Regions from separate parts of the Paenibacillus sp. FSL M7-0896 genome, predicted to be linked through region 2. Evidence: riboswitches for the same ligand, from Rfam matches in the RefSeq annotation. Region 2 holds a riboswitch; each other region holds the start of a gene.
The links. A riboswitch is a leader RNA that binds a small molecule or an ion and turns the genes downstream of it on or off. The one in region 2 is predicted to bind cyclic di-AMP.

Region 1 (3,211 bases), 3.6 Mb from region 2:
TATTTATGCAGCCGTTGGCTGGCATCCCCAGGATGCCATCACGATGAAGGACGGGGACCTCGAATGGATCGCCTCCTTATGCGCTCATCCCAAGGTAGTTGCCATCGGCGAGATTGGGCTGGATTACTACTGGGATACCTCTCCTAAGGATGTGCAGCATGAAGTATTCCGCAAGCAGATCGGGCTGGCCCGTGAGGTGAAGATGCCAATCTCTATTCATAACCGCGATGCTCATGAAGATGTAATCCGCATACTCCGTGAGGAGAAGGCGGGCGAGGTTGGCGGCGTAATGCACTCCTTCTCCGGGAGCTGGGAAAGTGCCAAGATGTGTCTTGATTTGGGCTTCCATCTTTCTTTTGGAGGACCGATTACGTTCAAGAATGCCCGGGTGCCCAAAGAGGTGCTTGCCCAGACTCCGCTGGACCGGCTGCTGATCGAAACCGACTCCCCATATCTGACTCCGCACCCCTTCCGGGGCAAGCGAAATGAGACCGCTCATGTGAGGCTGGTAGCGGAGGCGGCCGCGGCAATAAAAGGGATTGAATTACAGGAATTGGCGGAAATTACGTATGCGAACGCACTGGAACGATTTGGGATACTCTGAAAACAGGAGTAAAAGCGGTGAAAAATGAAGTATAGCGAATATATTAAACTTTTATGACGGAAAAACGGCCGATTATTACAATATTTTAATCATTTTTTTACGTAAACGTGGTTGAATCGTCCTTTACAACATGTATCAAAACAGGATATCATCTTTTCAGTGCAGTGAGCTGTTGTAACTGTGACAGTCACTAATTTCATGGATCGTCTCGCTGAGTCTCCGCAACGGAGAATGGGGGAACCAATAATGCGCTGCCGCATGAACGTACAAAAGTACTGGCACAGAATTGCCGCAGGCATTATTTGATTTCTTTACGTGGTCTTGGGGTGAATTTGAGGGCAACCGCCGTGAGCGGGTGACCTGAGATAGGGCGTCTCTCTTATGTCCGAACCCGACAGCTAACCCCGTAAGCGCAAGTAAGAGAGGAAACCTCGTGTATAAGCATTCCGACGTATTCGACACCGGGAAGCCACGAAAGAGTCCTCTATGAGCTCTTTTTAGGCTTCTTTTGTTTTGAATAATGAGAATGCTCCCGGCATACTGTTATATAACAGATCTCCGGAGTAACTATGCCGAGCAGGCGATCCATGAGCAGGAAACGCTGAAGCAAGTGCGGGCGTATCCTGTTGCAAACTCAAACCTAGTTTCGTCAGAAGTGATACAGTCACCTTGATATAACTTGGACGACGGGGCTATGTAAGGAGGATGGAAAGAGTGGGCGTATTCCAACCAGAAGTATCCCATGATTCGCAATCATCCAGCAGGTCTTTCGCATTACGGTTGAAGCAAGTGAATCCCCGCGTAGTTTTACTTGCCGGTGTGGCATCGATTGTTATCGCACTGTTAATACTGCTGTACGTACACGGTCAGAGCAAAAAAGAAATTACCCTAGTAATAGACGGACAGGTACAGACACTGGAGACGCGGGAAACGCTGTTCAGTGATGTGCTGGCTAAGGAACAGATTTCGCTGCAGGCGCATGATGAATTATCTATTGGCCTTAGTGATGAAATAAAAGACGGCGACCGTATCGTGATTAACACTGCGCAGAAGTTCGCTCTTACCGTTGACGGAAAGACCGAGACGTTATTTACGACCGAGGATACCATTGGTCAGGCCATCGACAAGCTGGGCTACAGCCTGGAAGGCTTAGACAAGATTTACCCTTCGCTAGAAACCGCAGTATCTGCAGACATGGAAATCAAAATTGTCCGGATTAACAAGCATGTGGTTCAACGGACAACTAATTTGCCTTTCCGGGTCATTAAGACAGCAGACCCCTCATTGACCAAGGGAACCGTAAGAGTGGCACAGGCAGGTAAGCCTGGCGTAATGATCCAGCACATCGAGAAGATCTATCAAGATGGCGAGCTGGCATCCATGCGCATGATCGGCAAGGAAGTACAGACGGTTACCAAGGACAAAGTCATTGCCATTGGAACCAAGCCGCTTCCTAAGCCCGTCGTAGTTACTGCCAAGGTCTCCAAACCTGTAACAACCTCCAAGTCATCTAAAGCCAGCGCAAAGGCCAGCAATGTTACCAGTAAGGCTGGTGTGGATTTCGAGTACAAAAGAATGATCAAAAACGTATCCATGACTGCGTATTCGTCGCAGGAACCGGGTATTGGAACACGTACTGCCTCCGGCACACGCGTAACGGAAGGCCGCACTATAGCTGTTGATCCTAGTGTTATACCAATTGGCTGGTGGGTGTACATTGAAGGATTAGGGTTTCGCCGAGCAGAGGATACCGGCGGTGCCATCAAAGGCAACAAGGTGGATGTCTATTACGATTCACTGAGCCATGCCCGTAATTTCGGCCGCAAGTCGCGCACACTCTATGTGATCGGACCTGTGAAGCCGGAGCTGAACTAAACGTAAAGTCTTTTGCAAATTAGCGGTTAATACGATATAGTGAGGGAAGCACTTACGAAATTTTAGAGAGCTGCCGCTCATCACTTATACATTCTTTAGCCAAAAAGAAGGGGAGCGAATCCTCTTCTTTTTGCGTTCTGGAGTAAGGAGTTAAAATATTTATGATTAAAGAGCTAATTGTAGTTGAAGGGAAAAGTGATACCGTTGCCGTTAAGCGGGCGGTTGAGGCCGATACGATTGAAACCGGGGGTTCGGCAGTGGATAACAGGGTCATTGCCAAGATCAAGCTGGCCATGGAGCGCCGGGGTGTAATCATTCTTACCGACCCGGATCATGCCGGAGAGCGAATCCGCAAAATCGTCGCGGCCAAGGTGCCGGGCTGCAAGCATGCCTTCATCCCGGAGAAGGATGCAACCCGCAAAGGAGATATCGGAATAGAGAATGCTTCGCCTGAGGCTATCCGCCATGCGCTGGAGCATGTACATACCTCTTTCGAGGGGGCGCCGCCCATCATTGGGCTGGATGAGCTTATGGCCGCAGGGCTGATGGTACATCCCCGGGCGGCTGAGCGCAGAATGCAGCTTGGCAATCTGCTCGGTATCGGTTATTGCAATGGCAAGCAGCTGTACAAACGTCTGGCGATGTTCGGCATTACCCGCGAAGAATTCGCGCAGGCCCTCGCCCAAATTGATCAGGGAGGCATTACTTCATGAGCGGTATCGAGAATATCTC
Region 2 (3,211 bases):
AAGACAGCGATTGCCAACAAGAGAGTTAACATTATATAATTTGAAAGTAACTATTCTTTTATCACGATAGTCCTGAGGACGGAAAGGAACTCTCTTTGAGCAAAACAAAAAAGAACAATGTCACGGCTCCCCAGATGAGCAAGCAGGAGAAGCGCAGGGCAGAGCAGGAGCAGCAGAAGCAGAAAACGAGAATTCTGATCGTGAGTACGGTGGCCATCGTCATTATTATTTTTGTAGGCTTATTTATGCTGGCATCGAAGGACTCTTCGCCTGCCGGTACAGACAGTAAGCCGGTTGCCTTCAATTACAGCGAAATGATGCGGCTTGGCAAGGAGGATGCTCCGGTCAAAATTGTGGAATTCGGCGATTTCAAATGTCCGGCTTGCGCCCAGTTCACCGGTGTGATCAAGCCGCAGATCGTTCAGGGCTATGTCGATCAGAATAAAGCAGCCTTCTATTTCGTGAATCTGGCCTTCCTCGGTACGGATTCCAGAACGGCCTCCCTGGCAGCGCTATCGGTCTATCATCAGAACCAGGAAGCGTTCTGGAAGTATTTCGATGCGATCTATGCCAATCAGGGGAATGAAGAGAAGGAATGGGCTACACCTGACTTCCTGGTGAGTCTCGCCAAGCAGCTGGAGCTGCCGGTGGATTACGACCTGCTGCGCAAGGACATTGACGAGCGTACCTACGTAAGCGAGCTGGAGCGGGATATTCAGCTTGGCACCGATACGGGCGTAACGAATACGCCATCCTTGTACGTGAACGGCATCAAGGTGAAGGAGCCTTTCAATATGGAGGCGATTGACGCCCAGATTCAGGCAGCAACAGTAGCAGCGGGAGCAGGGGCCGCCCAATGACCGCCTTCTCTGCCTTCTGCCGGCGTAACTGTCTCTACTTGGCCTGGTTCGTCTGTATGGTTGCTGTAGCAGGAAGCCTGTATCTCAGTGAGGTACTGAATTACGAGCCCTGTAAGCTATGCTGGTTCCAGCGGATCTTCATGTATCCGCAGCTGTTCCTGCTGGGGATCGCCACCTACCGGGCGGACAAGCGGATCATTCCTTATGTGCTTCCCCTTAGTCTGATCGGCGGCAGCATCTCCATATATCATTATGCGGAGCAGAAAATTCCGGCGCTCAGCAAGGTGCTTCCCTGTACCATCGGCGTACCGTGCAACAAGGATTATCTGAACTGGTTCGGATTTATAACGATCCCTCTGCTTGCACTTATAGCCTTTGCCTTAATCTCCATTCTGCTCTGGACAGGACGCAAAGAGGAGCCTGCGGAGTAAGAAGCTGACGGGCAGAAGGAAGAGAAGAGAATACCCTTAATTTTAGCGAAAAATAATATGCAAAAACCCTGTAAAATCACGTGGTAAAGGGATAATGAAAGAGAATGAAAGATCAAGACATACCGGATGATGAATTTGGTTGTTTTGAGTGCTTTTCATTCTTTTTTCATTTGTTTCCACGCTTTACGGAAGACGTGTTGTAGCTTAATATTAGTCCTTGTGAGAAGTTGAATATGCGCTGAATTTTCCGGAAGGAAAAACGGGGGAACCACACTTTGGCCAAGGCCAAAAGGGGTGAATCGGGGCAGGCTACTTGACCTGTAACCGTAGGGCTACCACAGTCCGAATCCGCCAGCTAACCTCGTAAGCCACTAGTGGGATAATGACCATGCACACTAAGGCATGCGGATCATTTCCGTATGCTTATTTTGGTGCCTGCATTTATGAAATCCACTTATGAAAACAGCGCAGGGAAACCCGTTTCAACTTAACCAAGAGAGGAACTGTTACTACAATGGTAAGCAAGGTAAAACGACTATTGATCGGGCGTCCGATGAAGTCGAACGAACTCGATCATGAAAAGTTATCCAAGGTGAAAGCACTGGCTGTCCTGTCTTCTGATGCGCTCTCGTCTGTAGCCTACGGAACAGAACAAATTCTGATTGTACTGGTGGCCGCCGGGTTCACCGCTATCTGGTACTCTTTGCCAATTGCATTAGCCGTACTGGGCTTGCTGGCCATTCTGATTCTATCCTACCGGCAGACGATATTTGCTTATCCGCAGGGCGGTGGTGCTTATATTGTAGCCAAAACCAACCTCGGGGTTCATACCGGCTTACTGGCCGGCGGCTCTCTTCTGGTGGATTACATTCTGACGGTGGCGGTAAGTGCCTCGGCGGGGACGGATGCAATCACTTCAGCTTTTCCAAGTCTGCATAATCATAGTGTTCTGATAGCGGTATCTGTTATCGTGCTCTTAACGATTGTTAACCTGCGGGGAGTGACCGAATCGGCCTCCTTCATCGCTATCCCGGTCTATCTGTTCGTTGTTTCCATCTTCGTGCTCATCATCTCGGGGGTCTTCAAATATATGACCGGCGGCGCCCATGCCCATGTTCCTGAGATTGGCTCGGCGGTATCGAACGTGAGTATGTTCCTGCTGCTGAAGGCCTTCAGCTCCGGCTGTTCGGCTCTGACCGGGGTAGAAGCGGTCTCCAATGCCATTCCTAACTTCAAAGCGCCCGCGGAGAAAAATGCAGCCAAAACGCTGATGCTCATGGGCCTCATTCTCGGGGTAATGTTCACAGGTATTACGCTGCTCGCTTACTGGTACGGTATCATGCCTGATGAGAAGGCCACCGTGGTCTCACAGATTACCGAATCTACCTTCGGCCGCGGCGGACTGTACTTCTTCATTCAGGGGATTACGGCGGTTATCCTGTTCCTGGCAGCCAATACGGCGTACTCGGCCTTCCCGCTGCTGGCGTTCATGTTCGCCAAAGATAAATATCTGCCCCATGCCTTCATGGTGCGCGGCGACCGGCTGGGCTTCTCCAACGGTATTATTTTCCTCGGTGTCATGTCGGCTGTGCTGGTGGCGGCGTTTCACGGGAATACGGAAGGACTCATTCCATTATATGCAGTAGGGGTATTCATTCCGTTCACGCTGTCGCAGCTGGGCATGATGGTCCAATGGTACAGAACGAAGCCGAAAGGCTGGCAGAGCAAGTTCGCCGTCAATACAGTGGGGATGCTCACTACATTAACGATCACCCTGATTTTCATAATCACTAAATTCTCCAGCGTGTGGATGGCCTTCATCTTCCTGCCGGCTGTTATCATCGTGTTCCACCGGATTCACCGCCATTATATGAATATTGCCGATCAGCTGCGGATCTGCCCGGCTACCGATAAGCCTTG
Region 3 (3,211 bases), 3.5 Mb from region 2:
GGCCAAGCTGGGGCAACGCATTGAGCTGGTCCACCATTATATTCCAGTCCCTGAAGACACAGCGGAGCTCAAGATTATCTATCATTCAGGCATCGCGAGTATCCTTTACCGTTTCGGGGATAACGGGGATTGGCAAGCTTTTGTAGAAAACATTGATGTACTCTATCTGTCGGATGAAGGCGTGAACGGGGAGCCAGGGGAGATTGGCGGATTTACAGGCTTGTTCAATTTCATCGGTTCCGTTGATGCCCACCAGCATGACTCCTTCGCTGATTTTGACTACTATGGAGTGAAGAATTACTAGCCAAGGACGCCATACGTTCTTCCGCCCGGGTGTGCCCGGAGCCGTGGTGAACTGGTGAAAACGCCGGAGATGGTGTACCTTAGTAGTATTAGTCTTTAGGAGTGGTGAAGTGTTGTGAAGAAAAGTAGACAAACCCCCGTGCTGGTCGCGGCCTCGATCCTGCTGATTATTATCAGCAGCCTGATCCCGTCGGATCAATCGACTTGGCTGGGGGCGTTACAGACCCTTCTGCTGGGAGCCGGCCTGCTCGGCTGCTGTATGGCTTTTTGGCGGTTCGCCAAGGGCGGCAAGGGTGGTAAGGGCAAGGGCTGAGTTCTATGTACTGAACGGTTGGTGGAGACAGGATGAGTGCATGGGATGATTGAGCTATGTAAGATGGGCCAAGTACTGTACGGGTGCTGGCGCTGAGAGTCAAGGACGAAGTCGCGGCGGATGCTGCGGCTTTATTTGTTAGAGCCCCGCTTTGTGGGGGGATGTTGTTTTGTAGGCGGACTCAGCGGCCCTTATTTTGTGAAAAAGACCGATTTTCTCCCCGTTACGGACTGAGAGGACCTTAAAGGGCTGTATGGAGCGCAAAATGAGGCGGAATGGGTTAATTAAGCGCCTCTCAGTCCGCATGGCCTTCGGAATGGTCCCATTTGCCGAAATAGAGGATCTGTAGTCCGCATGGCCCGCTATCCATCTCCTTTTGTCGCATCCGTACCCTAATTCCGCCACATCCAACTCATTCCGCCGCACTCATTCCTATATCCCGCGTATCCCGCATTATTCCCAGTCTCAACCTGCCGAAGGGCGGTGCACAGCAGGCAAGGCTGAATGGGCGGCTGCCATCTGTTCGCGTATTCCTCTGAGCCGGGCCTTGAGCTCGGGGACGCTGCACTCCAGAATCTGGCTGATGTCGGACAGGGGGAGCTGGATGCCGTACCATAAGGCACTGGCAACGTGATCGTCCCAGCTCAGCGGCGCAGAAGCGCAGCGGCTGCGGTCGTGGGCGAGCATGGCACACTGGCGGATGCACTCTCTGTAGGCAGCCGCAGCAGCGGCGTCCCCTGAGAGGCGGCCCTTCAGCCATAGTGGATGGAGTGCCACGAAGGTGGCGGTTGCAGCTTGTTCGGCGCGGACGCCTTGCTCCAGCAGCAGGCAGCTAAGCGCATAGACGGGACCGCTATATTGCTGGGTGTAGTGGTTGAATCCGGCAGCGGCGGTTAGTTTGGGCGATAAGGGGTCAGGCATGTGGTCACGTTCCTTCCTGAATCTATACTGTGCAGTTCATTCCAGCGCGCAAAAAACCGCAGGCAGAGGAGGACCTCTGCCTGCGGTTGTGGGTAACAGGCTTAAGACGCCTGGCACAAAAGCGTGGCGGATCAGGGCTCTCTCTTGGCGCTTACGAGGTTAGCTGTCGGATTCGGACGGTGAGAGTCGCCCTACCTGCCGGAGACCTGCGCGTGGCATTCTCCTTCGGATTCACCCCAAGTCGGCCTGACGGCCGGATGGTTCCCCCGTTTTCCACATGACGGAAATTCAGCGTGCATGCATATGCTCATTTTCATGAATGCATTCATTTGCTTTCAACACGAATCATACTCTCTTCAGAGGGGGTTTGTAAAAATGGAAAAGAGTGCTATTCGCCTTATTTTCAGCAAATGGCTGAATGGCTAAGCAAATGGAAGCCAAAACACCTATATGTAGCAGATTATCTGCCATTTATCTCGCTCAAGCGCTGTTTTTTATTTTTGGCAGACGACGGTGGGGAAGAAGGGTTCTCCATGTATCAGCTCACCACCAAAGCGGCTCATTCTGATTCTTCCAGGCAATAATCCGCTTCATCTCACGAACGGTTCCTGTTGTAATCTCATAGTCGCTGCGTTCAGTGGCATGAAGGTCCAGGAAATGCAGCATCCCTCCATAAGTCCCCACGGCCAGTATGGTCTCATCCGGATTGACAGCTAATCCAGAAATGGTGCTTCCGGCATAATAACGCCACAGCTCCCGCCCCTCTGCATCAATGAGCCTCAAGTATCCATAGGCATCGCCAATGACAACACCGTCCTTCAGTGCCGCCGCCGCATATACCCGGGCTTCCTCGTTAACGACCGGATATTCCTGATCGTACGAGAGCTTTCCTGCTTCCGCATCTTCAAGGGACACAGTAAGGGTAACGCCATTATAGAAGTGGCAGGCATTGTACCACACGCTGTGCTGGTCCTTCGTAAATATAGTATAGTGCGGGTAACTGGATTCCGGATTGAATAAGTGAACCTGCCTTGAAGTTGTGTCATATAAAAGATGATCACTGCCCTGGCTGCCATAGGCAATCCATCTTCCATCCGGAGAGACGGCACCATGCGGCATGTCAATGTCAATATGCTCCAGCTCATCTGCTTTATATTCTTCGAGATCAGGATGCAGCAGCTTCACCTCCCATAGCTTCTCCTTCTCCTGCGATTGCTGGACCAGGAAAATCCCCTGGCTCGTAACAAGCAATAATGCTTGGCCCCCGTTAAAAGGAATGACTTGCTCCAAGGGTAACTCCTGATCCAGGCTGTCTATGTTCAAAACAGTAAACTCCGGGTCCAGCGCTTGAATCGTGCCATTCAGCTCACGCCATGAGAGATCTGCTACAACTTTTCCTTGTAGAGTGCTGTTCATGGATTGCATAATGGTAATGCCTTGAATTCCGGCGAGTGCATAGAACTGATTGTCAGGAGATGTCCCAACCAGGCTAAACTCGTCGAATACGGAAATAACATCCTTATGTACTGCTACAACTACATTCTTCTCCCAAGGTGAGCCGGTGCTGAACACCAGAGCATCATCACTGATGAAATGAATACCGCGAATTGCTTGCATCTCCTTCTGGAAGTGCCCGGAGAGCGGCCACGTTGCCGCCGGTAGTTGCTCCCGCAG
Region 4 (3,211 bases), 3.7 Mb from region 2:
GATTGCCGGCCCTTATGCTCCGCCAGGCAGCTCCGCTGCCCTCCACGCTGTTCGATATGTGGGGAATCGCTGCCCAGTACCACCTTTGGTCCAGTAAATCATTTCCACAATAATAAGCTGCTGAAGCGGCATACTAAAGAGAGTCACAGCCCCTTATCAGGGAGCAGGACTCTTTTTTGCTTGAACGGAGGACAAAAGCATTTGCAAAAGGGGAAATCCTCTGATACAATGATGGCTGTACCAGTAGTAACAAAGTTGTAATCTTTCAAGCAAAATATTCCGTAACTCTTGCAATTTAAGCAATACCGATAAGTCACTGTTCTGGTGCATAAAACGCCGAATTCCCTGCACCGGGAAGTGGGGGAACCATATTTTGGGTGAATTGATCTCGCTTTAGAGGGGTCATAGGGGAACCTTCTACCGAATCCTTAAGCTAACCTCGCAGGCCCTGGAAGGAGTACATCTTTTGATTAGTCAGAATTTCAAGAAAAAATGCACCGCAGCAGCGCTGGGTCTTGTGATGGTATTCACACTCGGAGCGGGCAGTGCCTTCGCAGATTCTAAGATGGATACTGTGATTTCAAAAACCATTGGAACGTCGTATAAAACCGGGGGCACAACCACCAGCGGCTTCGACTGTTCCGGATTTACCAAGTATGTGTTCAAGAATGTCGGGCTTACCTTGCCCCGTACCTCCAAAGCACAGTTCAAAGTTGGAACAAGTGTATCCAAGAGCAATCTGCGTTCCGGTGATCTCGTGTTCTTCAACACCCTGGGTAACGGAGTGTCCCATGTCGGTATTTATGTTGGAAACGGGAAGTTCGCACAGTCCTCAAGTTCACGTGGTGTAACCATCAGTTCGATGAGCCAGTCCTACTGGGCCAACCGCTACGTTGGCGCCAAACGAGTAATGAGCACAACAGCCTACCAAGCTGTCGCTTACGATTGAACCCTTGAAGCATACCCCGAATATTTCAGCCTCTAACAACTAAATGTAACTTATACGAGCCCGGGATGATTATTGCCGTAATCATTTCCGGGTTTTTCCTTTTCCTTATTCTACCTTTTACACTGAATTCGCAGCCTTGAAACAGCATTTTCTTGCAAAAACAAAGAAATAATCATATAAATTAACCCCTGCGCATAGATATGAGTCTTTGGAAAGGGCTATAACTCTAAAAAACAGCAAAAAAGATGCATTAATATGTTATAAGTGATTGCCAAGCGCCTTAGTCTTTGTTACAATTATCGCAGTGAGTTTTTAGTAACATTTTTGTAATTATTGAATCGATTTTAACAAAGGTTTTGTCATGTATTGAATGAACCGCTAATCCTAATCAACAGTCGTGCCGAGTTCCCTAATGAATTAGGGAAACGGGGGAACCACTTTGGGTGAATTGACCTCCTATTCTAAGAGGGGTCATAGGGGACCTTCAACCGAACCCTTAAGCTAACCTCGTAGGCATTGGAAGGGGTATTTACTTTTGAAGAAGAAGCTAGCAGCCGCAGTACTAAGCTTGTCCATTATCTTCACCATCGGAGCAGGAAGCGCTTTCGCGGATTCCAAAATGGATAAAGTGATCGACAAAGCCATCGGAACCAAATACGTGTCCGGCGGTACATCAACTAACGGGTTTGATTGCTCCGGATTTACAATGTATGTTTTTGATAAGATCGGCATTAACCTGCCCCATCAATCCGGCTCCCAGTATCAGATGGGCTCTGCCGTGTCCCGTGACGAGATGAGACCGGGCGATCTTGTATTCTTCAATACAAGCGGTAAGGGCATATCCCATGTTGGTATTTATGTTGGTGACGGCGAATTCGCCCATGCCTCTTCCTCACGTGGTGTAACCATCAGTTCGCTGAGTGACAGCTATTACGTCAGCCGCTACGTTGGCGCCAAGCGAATCATGAGTACAGATGCCTACAAGACTGTAGCTTCGGATTCCCAAGACAACGATGATGTACAATAATCCTTTGTAACCTAACGCTCTTTTCCGAGATTTTTGCCGAAATCTTGGGGAAGGGCTTTTTTTGTCTATAAAATTACTTACCCCTCTCTATATTTGTAAAACACTGATTCTGCGCTTTCGGAAAATATATTTTGCCGTTTGTCAAGTTTCTGCATTTCCGTAAGGAAATTGCGTCGAAACTGGCTGTTTTTGTATATAATTAATAGAAGAAATGAATCTATGTCCCTTGGAAGGAGGCCTCCCCCAATGATTAGCTCCCCGCTAACCTTTTACGTGGTGCCTATGGAGCCGCAGCATGCCGCTGAGATCTGTGAGTGGAGCTACAAGCCGCCGTATAATATTTACGGCTGGGTGTCCTGGGAGCAGATGCAGGCGCTGGGCGTGGAGTTCGGAGACCCGCAGCTGCGAAGTGAGCAATATGTATCGGTTGTGAATGGAGAGGGGGATCTGTGCGGCTTCGCCCAGCTCTTTCCGATGGAGGGGGTAGTCCGGCTTGGTGTCGGAATGCGGCCCGAGCTGTGCGGCCATGGAATGGGACATCTGTTCATGAAGGCTATTGTGCAGGCAGCACGGTCGCGTTACCCGGAATGTGAGATCGACCTGGAGGTGCTGACCTGGAACCAGCGCGCCATCCGCGCCTACCAGAAATGCGGGTTCACCATAACGGATACCTATGAACGCCGCACTCCGACCGGTAATAAGCCTTTTTATTGCATGGTCTATGAGGAATAGCACCGGAGACAAGAGAGTTTTGCAAAAAATGGATCATTTGTGTTCATTTTTTTGACACACATACTATGATAACGCTTCACCATCCGCTATAATGGAGACAGCAGCTTACATGGAGGGACGGATGCAGATGCAGAAATGGATCATGAGCGGTTTGTTTTTTGCCGCCTGTGCCTTTGCAGTAATCTTAATGTTTACCCTACCCGGTAAATCCGAGGTGGCGGAGCAGAACAAGCCGACCATGCCGGAGGTTGTGCTGGACGCTGCGGGCGCAGAAGCCACAGTGAAGGCCAATTGTATCTCCTGCCACGGAGACCAGCTTCAGGGCGGGGCGGGACCCAGCCTGCAGCAGGAAGGCGCTTCGCATGACGCAGCTCAGATCTTCAGCATAGTCACCAAGGGCCGCGGACAGATGCCTCCCTTCAAAGACAGGCTGGCCCCTGAAGAGATTGCGAATGTAGCCCTATGGCTGGCCGAGAAGAAATAATCCGCAACCTGTACTCACA

Region 1: another riboswitch for cyclic di-AMP. It lies ahead of MKY12_RS32135 (3D domain-containing protein); the one in region 2 lies ahead of MKY12_RS15825 (APC family permease).
Region 3: another riboswitch for cyclic di-AMP. It lies ahead of MKY12_RS01135 (hypothetical protein); the one in region 2 lies ahead of MKY12_RS15825 (APC family permease).
Region 4: another riboswitch for cyclic di-AMP. It lies ahead of MKY12_RS32490 (C40 family peptidase); the one in region 2 lies ahead of MKY12_RS15825 (APC family permease).

Annotation. Positions count from the first base shown of each region.
Region 1 covers NZ_CP150250.1:7,388,037-7,391,247, forward strand. The annotation lists gene MKY12_RS32130 (TatD family hydrolase) at 1-604, shown strand, start outside; cyclic di-AMP (ydaO/yuaA leader) riboswitch at 804-1,032, shown strand; gene MKY12_RS32135 (3D domain-containing protein) at 1,319-2,479, shown strand; gene rnmV (ribonuclease M5) at 2,641-3,192, shown strand; gene rsmA (16S rRNA (adenine(1518)-N(6)/adenine(1519)-N(6))-dimethyltransferase RsmA) at 3,189-3,211, shown strand, end outside.
Region 2 covers NZ_CP150250.1:3,745,007-3,748,217, reverse strand. The annotation lists gene MKY12_RS15840 (ATP-binding protein) at 1-2, shown strand, start outside; gene MKY12_RS15835 (thioredoxin domain-containing protein) at 96-860, shown strand; gene MKY12_RS15830 (disulfide oxidoreductase) at 857-1,291, shown strand; cyclic di-AMP (ydaO/yuaA leader) riboswitch at 1,518-1,677, shown strand; gene MKY12_RS15825 (APC family permease) at 1,806-3,211, shown strand, end outside.
Region 3 covers NZ_CP150250.1:261,557-264,767, forward strand. The annotation lists gene MKY12_RS01125 (family 43 glycosylhydrolase) at 1-304, shown strand, start outside; gene MKY12_RS01130 (hypothetical protein) at 419-616, shown strand; gene MKY12_RS01135 (hypothetical protein) at 1,082-1,537, opposite strand; cyclic di-AMP (ydaO/yuaA leader) riboswitch at 1,672-1,841, opposite strand; gene MKY12_RS01140 (WD40 repeat domain-containing protein) at 2,081-3,211, opposite strand, start outside.
Region 4 covers NZ_CP150250.1:7,459,441-7,462,651, reverse strand. The annotation lists gene MKY12_RS32500 (hypothetical protein) at 1-113, shown strand, start outside; cyclic di-AMP (ydaO/yuaA leader) riboswitch at 325-463, shown strand; gene MKY12_RS32495 (C40 family peptidase) at 521-949, shown strand; cyclic di-AMP (ydaO/yuaA leader) riboswitch at 1,338-1,480, shown strand; gene MKY12_RS32490 (C40 family peptidase) at 1,485-1,976, shown strand; gene MKY12_RS32485 (GNAT family N-acetyltransferase) at 2,223-2,708, shown strand; gene MKY12_RS32480 (cytochrome c) at 2,836-3,192, shown strand.